DNA from 2 places in the Cupriavidus sp. OV096 genome. Region 2 is predicted to be linked to the other one. Evidence: riboswitches for the same ligand, from Rfam matches in the RefSeq annotation. Region 2 holds a riboswitch; the other holds the start of a gene.

The links. Region 2 has a riboswitch for cobalamin ahead of BM115_RS16175 (TonB-dependent receptor). Riboswitches for the same ligand answer to the same signal wherever they lie in the genome.
Region 1: it holds a riboswitch for cobalamin, as region 2 does, so the genes downstream of both, BM115_RS03895 (TonB-dependent receptor plug domain-containing protein) here and BM115_RS16175 (TonB-dependent receptor) in region 2, are expected to answer to the same signal.

What each region holds. Positions count from the first base shown of each region.
Region 1 is NZ_FOWM01000001.1:835,731-842,845, forward strand. It holds gene BM115_RS03890 (FecCD family ABC transporter permease) at 1-848, opposite strand, end outside; gene BM115_RS03895 (TonB-dependent receptor plug domain-containing protein) at 885-2,843, opposite strand; cobalamin riboswitch at 2,917-3,180, opposite strand; gene BM115_RS03900 (hypothetical protein) at 3,383-3,718, shown strand; gene BM115_RS03905 (cell division protein ZapA) at 3,715-4,053, shown strand; gene BM115_RS03910 (EVE domain-containing protein) at 4,707-5,147, shown strand; gene BM115_RS03915 (sulfite exporter TauE/SafE family protein) at 5,158-5,970, shown strand; gene BM115_RS03920 (SIMPL domain-containing protein) at 6,090-6,782, shown strand; gene BM115_RS03925 (malonate--CoA ligase) at 6,837-7,115, opposite strand, start outside.
Region 2 is NZ_FOWM01000006.1:285,486-292,600, reverse strand. It holds gene BM115_RS16190 (methionine synthase) at 1-241, opposite strand, end outside; gene BM115_RS16185 (DUF1852 domain-containing protein) at 331-1,314, opposite strand; gene msuE (FMN reductase) at 1,358-1,939, opposite strand; cobalamin riboswitch at 2,164-2,415, shown strand; gene BM115_RS16175 (TonB-dependent receptor) at 2,535-4,658, shown strand; gene BM115_RS16170 (PepSY domain-containing protein) at 4,669-6,117, shown strand; gene cobW (cobalamin biosynthesis protein CobW) at 6,166-7,115, shown strand, end outside.

The sequences.
Region 1 (7,115 bases), on a different contig from region 2:
AGCCGCTGGTCGTTGCCCCAGGCCAGCCGCACCATATGCGGCACGACCAGGCCGACGAAGCCGATCGACCCCGCCGTGGTGATCGCCGCCGCGATGGCGAACGAGGCGATCAGGAAGGTGGCCAGCCGTACCCGGCCCACCTGCACGCCCAGCGATTGCGCCACGGTCTCGCCGAGCAGCATCACGTTGAGCGAGCGGGCCATCGGCATGGCCAGCGCCAGCGCCACGGCCAGCGTGGCCAGCGCGGCGCCGTAGCTGGCGGTGCCGCCGAGGTCGCCCGTCAGCCAGAACAGCATGCCGCGCAGCCGCGATTCCGGCGCGATGGCCAGGATCAGCGTGATCAGCGCGCCCCAGCCGGCGGCCAGGATCACGCCGGTCAGCAGCAGGCGGGCGCCCGCCTCGTGGTGGCCGCCCTGCACGCGCGGGTGCAGCAGGTCCCGGCGCGCCAGCGAAGCCACCAGCACCATCGACAGCAACGCCCCCCCGGCGGCGCCGGCCTGCACGGTCCACAGCGGCAGCATCAGCAGCATCGCCAGCAGCGCCCCGGTGGCGGCGCCGCCCGAGACGCCTAATACATAGGGCTCGGCCAGCGGGTTGCGCAGCAGCACCTGCATCAGCGCGCCAGAGAGCGCCAGCAGGCCGCCGCACGCGAACGCGGCGACGGCACGGGGGAGTCGCAATTCCCTGACAATCGCGCCGGCCATGCCGGCATCGGTGGCGGTCAGGGCCTGCCAGAGCTGCGAGGCATCGAGCGATACGCTGCCCAGCGCGAGCGACAGGCCGAACACGGCCAGCCCCGCCAGGGCGAGGACCAGCCAGACGGCCAGCGCGCGGCGCGCCTCAGCCATGGCGGACCCCGCCCGGGCGCGGCGCCTTGCCGGGCCTCATTTCTGGCGCCATCCCAGCGTGACGAACCCCGCCCGGCCCTGCGTGGCGTACGGATAGGCGAGCTGGTAGTTCTTGTCGAACAGGTTTTCCACGCGGGCGGCGACGAACCATTGCTTGTCGATGTTGTAGCGGGCGGTGAGGTTCAAGATACCGTATCCGCCCAGCCGGCGCGAGCCGTTGTCCATCCGCGACGACGACACCAGCCACTCGCCCCCGAATCGGAAATCGCCGAAATTCCGGCCCACATCGAACGACGCATGGCGGCGCGCGCGGCGCAGCAACTGGGTGCCGTTGGTTTCATCGACCGGATTCTGGAAGGTCACGCTGGCGCCGACATCGGTGCCGAGCAGGTTGGCGCGCCAGGACGCCTCCACCCCCTGCACCTTGGCCTTGTTGACGTTCTGCGCCAGGAACAGCCCGTTGGCCTGCTGCGTGGAGACGATCAGGTCGTTGTAGCGGGTCTCGAACGCGGTCACGCGCAGCAACCCGGTGGCGGCAGTCTCCACCTGCACGCCCAGCTCGGCCGACTTCGCGCGCTCCGGCTGGAGGTTCGGCTGGCCGAAGTTCGGGTAATAGAGTTCGTTGAAGGTCGGCGCGCGGAAGGCGTTGCTGACGTTGGCGATCAGCTTGACCGCCTGGGTCAGGTGAAAGCCATAGCCGGCGAAGAAGCTGCCCTGGTTGCCGAAGTCCGAATAATGGTCGTTGCGCGCGTTCAGCTGCAGCTGGTGGCGGCCGATCTTGCCTTCGTAGCCGCCGTAGACCGAGAACACATTGCGGATGGGCGCGTTGTAGGCGCTGGACGACAGTTCCTGCTGGAGGTAGTCGGTGCCGAACAGCAGCGTGTGGTCAGGCGTCAGCGCGTACTCGTTCTGCCAGTTGAACTGGCGCGAGCGCGTGCTGAACAGGCTGTCGAACAGGCCGTTCTTGGTGGTTTCGGCGCGGTCCTCGCTCTGGGCGACCTTGAAATGGGTGCGCCAGTCGGGCAGCAGCTTGCCGTTGACGAAGGCGGACAGCGTGTACAGCTCGCTATCCATACGCAGGTCGTCGGTCGGCTTGCCGCTGGTGCTGTCGTACGACAGCTGGCTGTTGGAGTAGTACGCGGCCACGCCGGCGTCCCAGTCCTGGCTGAACTTGTGCTTCACCTGGCCGGAGACGCTCTTGTTCTCGTACGGGTTGTCGGCCGGGTTCGGGCCGATGCCCTGCCGGGCGCGCGTGGGGTTGTCGCGATTCCATTTCGCGGCGTCGATCGACGAATAGCCGTCGGTCTTGAACATCGAGCCGGTGACGTTGAACGAGGTATCGCCCACCTGCCCGCCATAGCCGACGGTGCCCTGGCGCGTATTGTTGCTGCCGTACTCCACCGAAGCGTTAGCCGCCGGGGCCTGGCCGGCGCCGCTCTTGGTGAAGATCTGCACCACGCCGCCGATGGCGTCGGAGCCGTACAGCGCCGAGACGTTGCCGCGCACCACTTCGATATGGTCGATCTGGTCCGGCAGGATATTGGCGAGCTGCGCGGTGCCGCCGCTGGCGCCGGCAATGCGCACGCCATCCACCAGGATCAGCACCTGGTTGGAATTGGCGCCGCGCATGAACAGCGTGGTGTTGGCGCCCATGCCGCCCGTGGTGGCGAACTCCACGCCCGCCTGGCCGCGCAGCAGCGAGCGCAGGTCCGGCGCCTGGGTGTTGACGATGTCTTCCTGAGTGACCACCGTGGTGTGCGGCAGCGCCTCGGTCACGGCCTGCGCGGTGCGCGAGGCGGTGACGACCACCGGCGCGAGCGTCTGGCCGGGGGCGGCGCCGCTGGCATCCGGCGCGGCTTGCGCGTGGACCATGGCGGGGTGGAAAGCGGGTACAAGGGCGGGCACGAAGGCGGCGATGGCCGCCAGGATGGCGGGCACGCGCGGGCGGACCGGCGGCTGGGTCGCGGCGGTCTGCCTGTGGAGCGAGGAACGCATGTTGCTGGATGGATGGAAGTACGGCCGGGCCCGTCCCCGCGGGCCTTGTGGCGAAGTGGCGCGCCGCTGTGGAGCGGTGCGCCCGCGTTCAGGCCGGTATCCGGGCTGACGACATCAGGCCGGCCGCCTTCCCGATCGCTGGATCCCCGTCAAATGGCGGGGTGGATCAGTGGCATGCTGGCAGGCCCTTGCGCGGCGCATGGCGCGCGCGCGGTCGCTTACCGTTGCGGGGGCAGCACAGGTTGGCCCAGCGCGCGGCGCGCCCCGGACTCCCTGTTTCCCGTTGAACTGCGGCCCTGTGGGCAGGGTCGCGAGCACCTGGAACGTGCGCGAGTGTAGGCAGTTTCACCGGGGCCGTCAATCTGGCGGACGTGGTGCGGAACCGTCCACTCCGGGGCCGGTTACCCGCACGTTGCGTGACGATCGATGCAACTTCCTGGCGACGCTGCAGTCAGAAACGTCTCGTTGACGACGTGGCCGATCCGGCATCGGCTAGAATCCCGAAACCTGACCCACATTCCATCGGACAGACAGGCACTATGCTCAACGAACTCGAACAACTGGCCGCCAAGATCGGGCGCGTGCTGCATCACGCAGACACCCTGGCGGCGGAAAACCAGCGGCTGCGCGCGGAGATCGACCGCCTGCGGGCCGAGGCGAGCCAGTTGCGCACGGACCGCGAATCCATGGCGGCCGACCGCGAACTGCTCAATATCAAGATCGAGGAAGCCCAGCTGCGCATCCAGTCGATTCTGGACAAGCTGCCCACGGCCAGCGATGCGCGCCAGCTCGACCTGCTGGGCGAAGGCGCCCCGGCCACCGGCTCGGACCCCGATGCCAGCGGCGCGCACCCCGCCCCCGGAGAACACGCATGAGCAATAAGCAAGTCGAAGTGAACATCGCGGGGCAGCCCTACCGCTTCGCCATCGCGCCAGACAACGAAGCCGCGCTGCTGGAGGCGGTGGCGCTGGTGGACAACCAGATGAACAAGCTCAAGGGCAACGTCTCCGCCAAGGGCGTGGAGCGCGTGGCCGTGATGGCGGCCATCAGCATCGCCTCGGACCTGCTGGCCATGCGCCGCAAGCAGGAGGAGGACGGGCAGATTCCCGTGGACGCCGTGCGCGCCCGCATCCGCGAGCTGAACGAGCGCGCCGACGAGGCACTGCGGCAGTACGCGCACGTGGGCACCGACCCGCGCGCGCCGGGCTGACATCGACATCGGACGGATCTGGCCGGACTTGAAATCACACCGCATCGGCCGCACATGACAGGCATGTGAAGCCGATGGCGCAATGTCGGATTTGGCCGATGTCCGGTGTTGAAAATGTAACGATGCGACATGCCGAACTTGGTATGCCTGACGACGCGGTGTATAGTGTAGCCAGACTGCACAAACGCCTTACCGGTGCAGCATACAGGTCAGGTTATCGCGCCCGACCGCCGTTTTCATCCCATCCTGTTTCGAAACGGCAAACGTCTGACATCACCCCAGCTGCTCGCAGCGTAAGGTGAATATAAAGTCAGACGTTTGACAGTTTCCCTGCCTGGTTCGTGAGGGTCATAACTCCTTGAACCGATATGCATTGCATGGTGCGGGATTATGTCGTGTGGGCGAGCGCGTCACCGCATTCATAGTCTTGGTTCTGCCTGGACTCCCTGAGTGGGTGATGTACCCAAAATGCGACTTCCGCAGCCACTCTGAACCTCACTTGGGTTCAGGATGCCGACCCAGCGGCCGAGGCGGGGACCCCTCAGAAGGCGGTGGTTTTCAGAACCACCGCCTTTTTTCTTTGATCGACGGATACTGGTACCGTGACGCCACCCGCCGCCAAATCGGGCCAACGCGCCCCCCAGTACTGGCTGATGAAGTCCGAGCCGGACGAAGCCAGCATCGACGATCTTGCCAGGCGCGGCACGCTGCCGTGGACGGGCGTGCGCAACTACCAGGCGCGCAACTTCATGCGCGACCAGATGCGCATCGGCGATGGTGTGCTGTTCTACCACTCCTCCTGCCCCGAGCCTGGCATCGCCGGACTGGCCGAGGTCTGCTCCCAGCCCTACCCCGATCCCACGCAGTTCGATCCCAAGAGCGATTACTACGACAAGGCCTCGAAGCCCGATGAGCCGCGCTGGTCGCTCGTGGACGTGCGTTTCGTGCGCAAGAGCGCGCTGGTCCCGCTGCCCGCGCTGCGCGAGCACGAGGCGCTGGCGGACATGGTCGTGCTCCGGCGCGGCAACCGCCTCTCCATCACGCCGGTCACGCCGGCCGAATGGCGCTATATCACCGAACGGCTGATGAAGTGACGGGGCGACCATGAGTCCTGTCCTGATTCCGGGGCTGCTGATCCTCGGCGCCTTCACCGGCTTCTGCGCCGGGCTGCTCGGCGTGGGCGGCGGCATGCTGATGGTGCCCTTCCTGACGCTGTTTTATACAGCCATGCAGGTCTCCGACAGCCACATCGTCCATATGGCCATCGCCACGTCGATGGCGACCATCCTGTTCACCTCGCTCTCCTCCGTGCGCGCCCACCACAAGCGCGGCGCGGTGCGCTGGGGCATTGTGCTGGCGCTGGCGCCGGGCATCCTGGTGGGTGGCCTGATCGGCGGCGGCAAGATCTTCAGCGTGCTCAAGACCGGCTGGCTGTCGCTGCTGTTCGCGGTCTTCGTCGGCTTCTCGGCGCTCCAGATGCTGCGCAGCCGCCGGCCACCGGCCGCGCGCCGGCTACCGGGCACACCGGGCATGGTCGGCGTGGGGTCGGTCATCGGCCTGATCTCGAGCCTGGTGGGCGCCGGCGGCGGCTTCATCTCCGTGCCGTTCATGACCTGGTGCAACGTGCCGATCCACAACGCCGTGGCCACGTCGGCAGCGCTCGGCTTCCCGATTGCGCTCGCCAGCGTGGTCGGCTACGTCTGGGGCGGCTGGGACGTGGGCGGCCTGCCGGCCGGCTCGCTCGGCTATGTGTACCTGCCCGCGCTGGGCATCATCGCCATCGCCAGCGTGCTCACCGCGCCGCTGGGCGCGCGGGCGGCGCACAACATGGACGTCAACGCGCTGCGGCGCGTGTTCGCCGTGCTGTTGGCCTGCCTCGCCTCGTACATGCTCTGGAAGGCGTGGCGGACGTTCTGAGCGCGCCGCTCCCTCCGTATTACACGGCGAAACACCCGGATACAGTCATTGCAGCCGCGCACGGAACGAAGTGCGCGGAAAGGCGTCTGAAAGCCACCACTTTGATCGGGAGAACAACAATGAAACAACTGCTTGCGGCCACTTTGCTGAGTACCACCGCTGTCGTGGCATCGGCCCAGACCCTGCCGCCACCCGCCGGCGTACTGTCGCTGTCCGCCGAGGCGGTCACCGAAGTACCCACGGACGTGGTGCAACTGACGCTGGCCGCGGAACAGGAAGGCGCCGAGCCGTCGGCGATCTCGTCCGCGCTGTCGGCCCGCACGCAGGCCGTGCTGGCGCAGGCCAAGCGCACCTCGGGCGTGGAAGCGCAGTCGGGCGGCTTCACCATCCATCCGAGCACGGACCGCAACGGCCGCATCAGCACGTGGCGCGGGCGCTCAGAAGTGATCCTGAAGTCGAAGGATTTCGCGGCGGTGTCGAAGCTGGCCGGCGAACTGGCCAACCAGATGCAGGTGCAGAACGTCGCCTTCTCGCTCTCGCGCGAGGCACGCCAGGCCACCGAGGCGAAGCTGGCCGAGCAGGCCGTGTCAGCGTTCCGCGACAAGGCCCAGACCAGCACCAAGCTGTTCGGCTATAGCAATTATACGATTCGTGAAGTGTCGATGAACGACAGCGGCGGCGTGGTGCCGCCGACGCCGCGCATGTATGCCGCCAAGGCAATGTCCGCAGACGCCGGCGCGCCGATCCCCATGGAAGGCGGCAAAGCCCATGTGACCGTGTCGGTCAATGGGTCGGTCCAGATGGTGAAGTAAACAGGTAGTTCGGCTTCCCCCTCCCCCAGTTCTACAGGGCGAGGGGGAAATCCATCACAGCGCGGCGAACTGCTCCCGCAGCACGTTCTTCTGCACCTTGCCCATCGTGTTACGCGGCAGCTCGTCCACCACGTGCACGCGCTTGGGCACCTTGAAGTTGGCGATACGGCCACGCAGCGTGCCGATCATCCCCGCCTCGTCGATCTCCGCCCCCGGCTTGCGCACCACCACGGCCACCACGGCCTCGCCGAAATCGGCATGCGGCACGCCGATCACGGCCGATTCCACCACGCCCGGCAGTTCGTCGATAAAGCTCTCGATTTCCTTCGGATA
Region 2 (7,115 bases):
GCTCGAAGTCGATGCCCTCGACCTGCTCGAGAAATCCGTGCACGAAGTGCTGTCGCGATTGCTCGCCGTCGCACACGATGTCCAGGCCTGCGTCTTCCTGGGCCTTGATCCACAGTAACGTCGCGTCGGCCTTGGCCTGGCGAAGCGCGTCGCCTTCAGCCTTCCACTGAGGCCAGAGTTTGTTTGTTTCAGCCAGCCAGCCTGGCTTCGGCAGGCTGCCGGCGATGGAGGTTTCAAACATCTGAGGATTCCTTTCAAGCAACGATGGGTGTGGCAAGCATACTTCGGGACCGTTTTTCCCGATCAGCCACGGGACGGCGTGTTATGGGGTCAGAGCGCGAAATTGGCAGACCATTGATCAAGGACGTTCTTGTACGGCTTGATGAAGTTCTCCTCCGCAAATTTCCCCTGCTGGACAGCCAGCTGGCTGCGTTCTTCCCGGTCATAGACAATCTGCGTCAACGAGTAATCCTGGTTCTTCAGGCTCGGTTGATAGCGTTTCCCTGCTGCAGAATTGGCGTTGTAAATCTCGGGGCGATAAATCTTCTGAAAGGTTTCCATTGTGCTGATGGTGCCGATCAACTCGAGATCTGTGTAGTCGCCCAGAAGATCGCCGAAAAAGTAGAAAGCCAAGGGTGCAACGCCATTCGGAGGCATGAAGAAACGAACCTGCATCCCCATCTTTGCGAAGTATCGGTCGGTCGAGGAAAGTTCATTCTGTTCATACTCGACACCCAGTACGGGGTGCTGGTTTCCGGTCCGCTGATAGGTCTTGCTGGTCGAGGCACTAATGGAGATGACAGGCGGCTTGTGGAAGCGCTCCTTGTAAGTGCGCGAGGCAACAAACTGCTTGAACAGCTTTCCATGCAAGTCACCAAAATCGTCTGGCGTGCGGAATTCCGCTCGATCAACGTTGTACTTTGGAAGCAAGACACTGAAGTCGTAATCGCGTACGTAGGAGGAGAAGTTATTCCCCACGATGCCGTCGATGCGTTTGTGCGTTTTCTTGTCGAGAATGCAGGTTTTCAGTATCTCGATCAACGGAAATGCATCGTTGCCGCGCTTGGCGTCGACACTCATCTCCACGGAGATGATCTCGAGCTCGACAGCGTAGCGATCTCCGGTCGGATTGTCCCAATGCGCCAGGTCATTGAAGCGATTGTCAATCATCCTCAACGTGTTGCGCAGATTCTGTTGCCTACTCTTTCCCCGGGCCAGGTTGGCAAAATTGGTGGTTACGCGCGTACTGTCCGATGGCTGATAGTTTTCATCGAAAAGAATGCTCTTGAGGCTAAAGGCAAGTTCTTTGTTCATTGCGATCCAGTGACCTAATTTTTGAGAGAAGTCGATTCTTGTTTCAGGCCACAACCACTTCCTCGGCCAGAGCGGGCCTTGCGTGGTGCGTCAGTTCGACCAACGGCAGTGCCCGTTGGATCGCCAGCCTGGCCCGCTCGATGAGGGCCTGGTTCTGCAGGCGGTAGTCGACGAAATCCTTGTCGGTCGCGTAGACACCCAGCGGCAATGTGCGCGCCTGGAAGAAGCTGAACAGCGGCCGCAACTGGTGGTCGATCACCAGGGCATGGCGCTCGCTGCCACCGGTGGCAGCCAACAACACAGGCTTGTCGATCAAGGCGTCCTGATGAATGAAGTCGAAGAAGTGCTTGAACAGTCCGGTGTAGGAGCCGCGGAACACCGGTGTTGCCACCACCAGGACGTCAGCTTGCTCAACCGCCGCAAGTTCCCGCTCCACCGTGTCGGGCAAGTGGGTGCGCCAGACCGCGCCGGCAAGCCGCGGTGCGAGCTGACCCAGTTCAACCAAGCGCTGTTCGCACGGAAGTTCGTCTGCGATCAGGTCTAGCAGGTGCTCTGCCAGGGCTGCAGACTTGGAGGGGCGTTGTAGCCCGCCGGAAACCGCTACTAGACGGAGTGGACGTGTCATTTTTGCTTTCATCTGTTGCGAGGCTCACGCGACATGCCAATCGTATGGATGTGCATCGATGAAGTAAAATGGCTTTATTTCAACAATCCATGAGCAGTAGTCATGTGAGTTATCGGGCGCACCCGCCGGGTCATCCCGCTCTCACGCCTCCGTGCTCCCCAGATCAGCATGTGCGCTTTGTAACCGTCCGTTACGGGTAGAATGCGCACCGCGGCACGTCCCCTGTGCCGCCCGTGATTGCAGGTGCCCGCGATGCTCGTGGGTTAAACGGGAAACAGGTACGTCGCCGAGCCGCGACCAAGCCTGTGCTGCCCCCGCAACGGTAAGCAGGTTCGGGAACTGTCATGTCGATCCATCGGATCGGCGGCCACTGCGCGATTGTCATCGTTGTCATCGCGTGGGAAGGCGACGGATTCCCGGGAGCGCACGCTCCCCGCCTGTCAGCCCGGATACCGGCCTGTTGTCATCATCGAAATCTTTCGCACGGACGGGGTCGTCCGGCTTCACGATGACATACAACTTGTTCGCGCATTCCGCTGGCCGCCCGCGCTCGGCCCAGATTTCGTCTCGCCCTGCGCGTGGGCGTCGACCGCGCGTGCTGGCCGCATCACTTGGTGCCGTGGCCGGCCTCAATCTTCCCTGTGCTTTCGCGCAGGAAACCTCCGAACAGAAGGACACGTCACTGCCGCCCGTGGTCGTCAGTGAGGCCGTCTATCCCGGCCTGGCGCTCTCGAAACCCGAATACACGGGCAGCCGCATGGGCCTGACGCCGCTCGAGACGCCGGCCAGCGTCGAAGTCATCAGCGGCGAGACCATCCGCGCGCGGGGCGACCAGAGCGTGCGCGAGGCCGTGACCCGGGCAACCGGCATCACCGGCAATCCGTCGCCGGGCAACGGCGGCACGTCGCTGACCGCGCGCGGCTTCGCCGGGCAGGGCTCGGTCATGCAGCTGCTGGACGGCACGCGCATGTACGTGGCCTCCGGTACGGTGACCTTTCCGTTCGATACGTGGTCGGTAGACCGCATCGAGGTCCTGCGCGGCCCCGCATCGGTCATGTATGGCGAAGGGGCGATCGGCGGCGTGGTCAATGTGGTGCAGAAGAAGCCGATCCGAGGCCCGATCGAGAACGAACTCCAGATCACGGGCGGCACCGAGAAGACCGCGCGCGTGGCCTTCGACAGTGGTGGCAAGGTCAACGACAACCTGTCGTACCGTTTCGCCACGGCCTACAACCGGACGGCTGGCTGGGTGGATCGGGGCGATGCCAACAACCTGATGGTGTCGGCGTCCGTGCGGCTGGACGTGAATCCGGAATTCAACCTGACGCTGTCCTATGACGACGGCACCCAGCATCCGCAGCAATACCTCGGCACGCCGCTGGTCAACGGCAGCCTGGACCGCTCGCTGCGCAAGAAGAACTACAACGTTGGCGATGCCGAGATCAGCTATCGCGACCGCTGGACGCGCCTGAGCGCCGAATGGACGCCGAACGACCGCGTCACCGTGCGCAACCAGTTCTACTACCTGACCAGCCACCGTCACTGGCGCGACAGTGAGACCTATACCTATCTGCCGGCCACCTCGCAGGTGCGCCGCGGGGACTATCTGGAAATCCTGCACGACCAGGAGCAGGTGGGCAACCGCGCCGACATGACGGTGCGCAGCAAGCTGTTCGGGCTCGATAACACCACGACGGTCGGCTTCGACGTCAACAAGGTCAACTTCACCCACTCGAACAACTCGCCCTATGGCGGCACCTCCACCGTACCGGCGCGTGATTTCGATCCGGGCCTGTTCTTCAGCCCGCCGGGCGTCGTTACCTCGCCGCGCTTCCGCAGCAACACCACGCAGTACGCGCTGTTCGGTGAGCACCGTATCGCCCTCACGCCGCAGTGGTCGGTCATCGGCGGGGTGCGCTTCGACCATGCCGACCTGACGCGCACCGACCTCGTGGCCGGCTCGGCCTGGGACAAGACCTTCGCCAACACCACGTGGCGCGTGGGCACCGTCTACCAGTTCACCCCGAGCCTGGCCGTCTACGCCCAGTACGCCACCGCGACCGATCCGCTCGGCGCGCTGATCACCACGTCCGACGCGCAGCGCAACTTCAACCTCGCCACCGGCAAGCAGGTGGAAGTGGGCATGAAGCAGGCGTTCTGGGGCAATCGCGGCGAATGGACCTTCGCGGCGTACGAGATCCGCAAGAACGACCTGCTTTCGCGCGATCCGGTCAATCCGACCATCACCCAGCAGGTGGGCGAGCAGTCGTCGCGCGGGCTGGAAGCCTCGGCGAGCGTGGAAGTGCTGCGCGGTCTGCGCCTCGACGTCAACGGCACCGTGCTGCGCGCGCGCTATGACGACTTCAACGAGTCGGTCGGCGGGGTGCTGGTCTCCCGCGCCGGCAACGTGCCGACGAGCGTGCCGCAACAGGCCGCCAACGCGTGGCTGACGTGGAACTTCATCCCGCAATGGACGTTCGGCGCGGGCCTGCGCTATGTCGGCGGACGTTACGCGGACACGGCCAACCGCGTGCGCGTGCCGAGCTATACGACGGTGGATACGGCGCTGTCGTGGCGTGTCTCGAAGCAGGCGGCGCTGACGCTGCGCGTCTACAACCTGTTCAACAAGGACTACGCCGAATCGGTCTCGAACGGGGGCCAGCAATGGCTGCTGGGGCGTCCGCGTTCGGCGGAGTTGTCGGCCAACTTCTACTTCTGAGGCCCGGGCGATGTGGCGCAAGATCCGGCGCTGGCTGTACCTGATCCATCGCTGGATGGGCATCGCCGGCTGCCTGTTGATCGCGATGTGGTTCGGCTCGGGGCTGGTGATGATGTACGTCGGCTTTCCCGCGCTGACCGATGCCGAGCGGCTGGCCAGCCTGCCGCCGCTCGATGTGCGTGCCGTGGCCACGACGCCCGATGCGGCGATGGCGGCGGCGGGGCTGTCCAGCTTTCCACGCAGCCTGCGGCTTGAGATGGCGGGCAGCCTGCCCGTCTATCGCATGGTTGATGGCAAGGGTCAGCCCCATACCGTGGCGGCCACCGATGGCCGCGTCATCGAGCGCGTCGATGCTGCCACGGCGCAGGCCACTGCCCAGCAGTTCACCGGCAAGCCTGCGCGCTGGATCGAGACCGCCGAACGAGACCAGTGGACCGTGCCGAATGGCCTCAACGCGTGGCGTCCGCTGCATCGCATCGCCATCGATGACGGACACGGCACCGAGCTGTACATCTCGGCGAAGACCGGCGAGATCATGCGCGATACCGATCGCGCGGAGCGGTTCTGGAACTGGCTCGGCTCGGTGCCGCACTGGCTGTATTTCACGCCGATCCGCAAGGACCCGCCGCTGTGGCGGCAGGTGGTGCTGTGGACGTCCGGGCCCTGCGTGGTGGTGGCCATCACGGGAATCTGGATTGGCTGGCTGCGGCTACGCGTGCGGCGGCGCTTTGCGCACGGCAGCATGGCGGGCGTCTCGCCGTACCACGGCTGGATGGCCTGGCATCACATGGCCGGGCTCGTCGGCGCGCTGTTCCTGCTGTTCTGGCTGATCTCGGGATGGCTCTCCGTCAATCCTAACCAGTGGTTCAACGGGCGCAGCTTCGACGGCGCGGCCCTGCAGCGCTACGCGGGGCATGCCGGGGCCTCGTTCCCCGCGCCGGACTGGCGTGCCACGCTGGCAGACCGCAGTGCGCGCGAGGTCCGTATGGTGTGGGTCGGCAGCACGCCCATGTTGCAGGTGGCCGCCGGCAAGGGCGTTGTCACGGTGCTCGATCCGGGCAGTGGTGCGCCAGTGCGCTGGGACCCGGGCATGCTCTCGCGTATCGCCGGCACCCTGATGCCGGACGCTAAAGTCGTGGCCAGCGTCATGCAGGCCGAGGCCGACACCTACTGGTACAGTCACCACAACGCGCGCAGGCTGCCCGTGTTGCGCGTGACCTTCGACGACGCCGACAACACCTGGGCCTATGTCGATCCCTCGACGGGTCAGGTCATCGGCCGTAGTGACGACAGCCGCCGTCTCTATCGCTGGCTGTTCAACGCCGTACACAGCTATGACTTCGTTTCGCTCACGCAGCATCGCCCGTCATGGGATGTGGTGGTGTGGGTGCTGTCGCTGGTGGGTCTGGTGATGTCCGTCAGCGGGGTGGTCGTGGGCTGGCGGCGGTTGCGCCGCTGACTCTCGCCACCCCTTTCCATTTTCAACTTTCAAGCATCAGGTGATTCCATGCAAACCGCAAAAATTCCCGCCACGATCGTCACGGGCTTCCTGGGCAGCGGCAAGACCACCTTGCTGCGCCATATCCTCGAGAATGCCAACGGGCGCCGTATCGCTGTCATCGTCAACGAATTTGGCGAGCTGGGCATCGACGGGGAAATCCTGAAGGGCTGCGGCATTGGCTGCGACGAGCAGGGCGAGCCCACCGGCCAACTCTATGAACTGGCCAACGGCTGCCTGTGCTGCACCGTGCAGGAAGAGTTCTTCCCGGTCATGGAACAACTGCTCGAGCGCCGCGACCAGATCGATCACGTGCTGATCGAGACTTCGGGTCTGGCGCTGCCGAAGCCGCTGGTGCAGGCATTCCACTGGCCGAGCATCCGCAACGCGTTCACGGTGGATTCGGTGGTCACGGTGGTGGATGGCCCCGCCGCCGCCGCCGGCCAGTTCGCCGCGAATCCGGTGGCGGTAGACGCGCAGCGCCGCGCCGATCCGAACCTCGATCACGAGTCGCCGCTGCACGAGCTGTTCGAAGACCAGCTCGCCAGCGCGGATCTGGTCATCCTGAACAAGACCGACCTGATGGATGCCGCCCAGATTGCCGCAGTGGAGGCGCTGGTACGGCCCGAGATTCCGGCCGAAGTGAAGATCGTGCCGGCGCAGGCGGGGTCGCTCGATGTGAACAGCCTGCTGGGACTGAACCGCGCGTCGGAAGAGACGATCCACCAGCGCGTTGATCATCATGGCAGCGCGGACGACGCCGACCACGCCGATCATCATCACGATGAATTCGATTCGGTGGTGGTGGAGGCTGGCACCGTTGACCGCGAGGCATTGGTTGGCGCGCTCCAGAAGCTGGTGGCCGACCACACGATCTATCGCGTCAAGGGTTTCGCCGAACTCCCGGGCAAGGCAATGCGACTGGTGCTGCACGGAGTGGGACAACGATTCGACAGCTA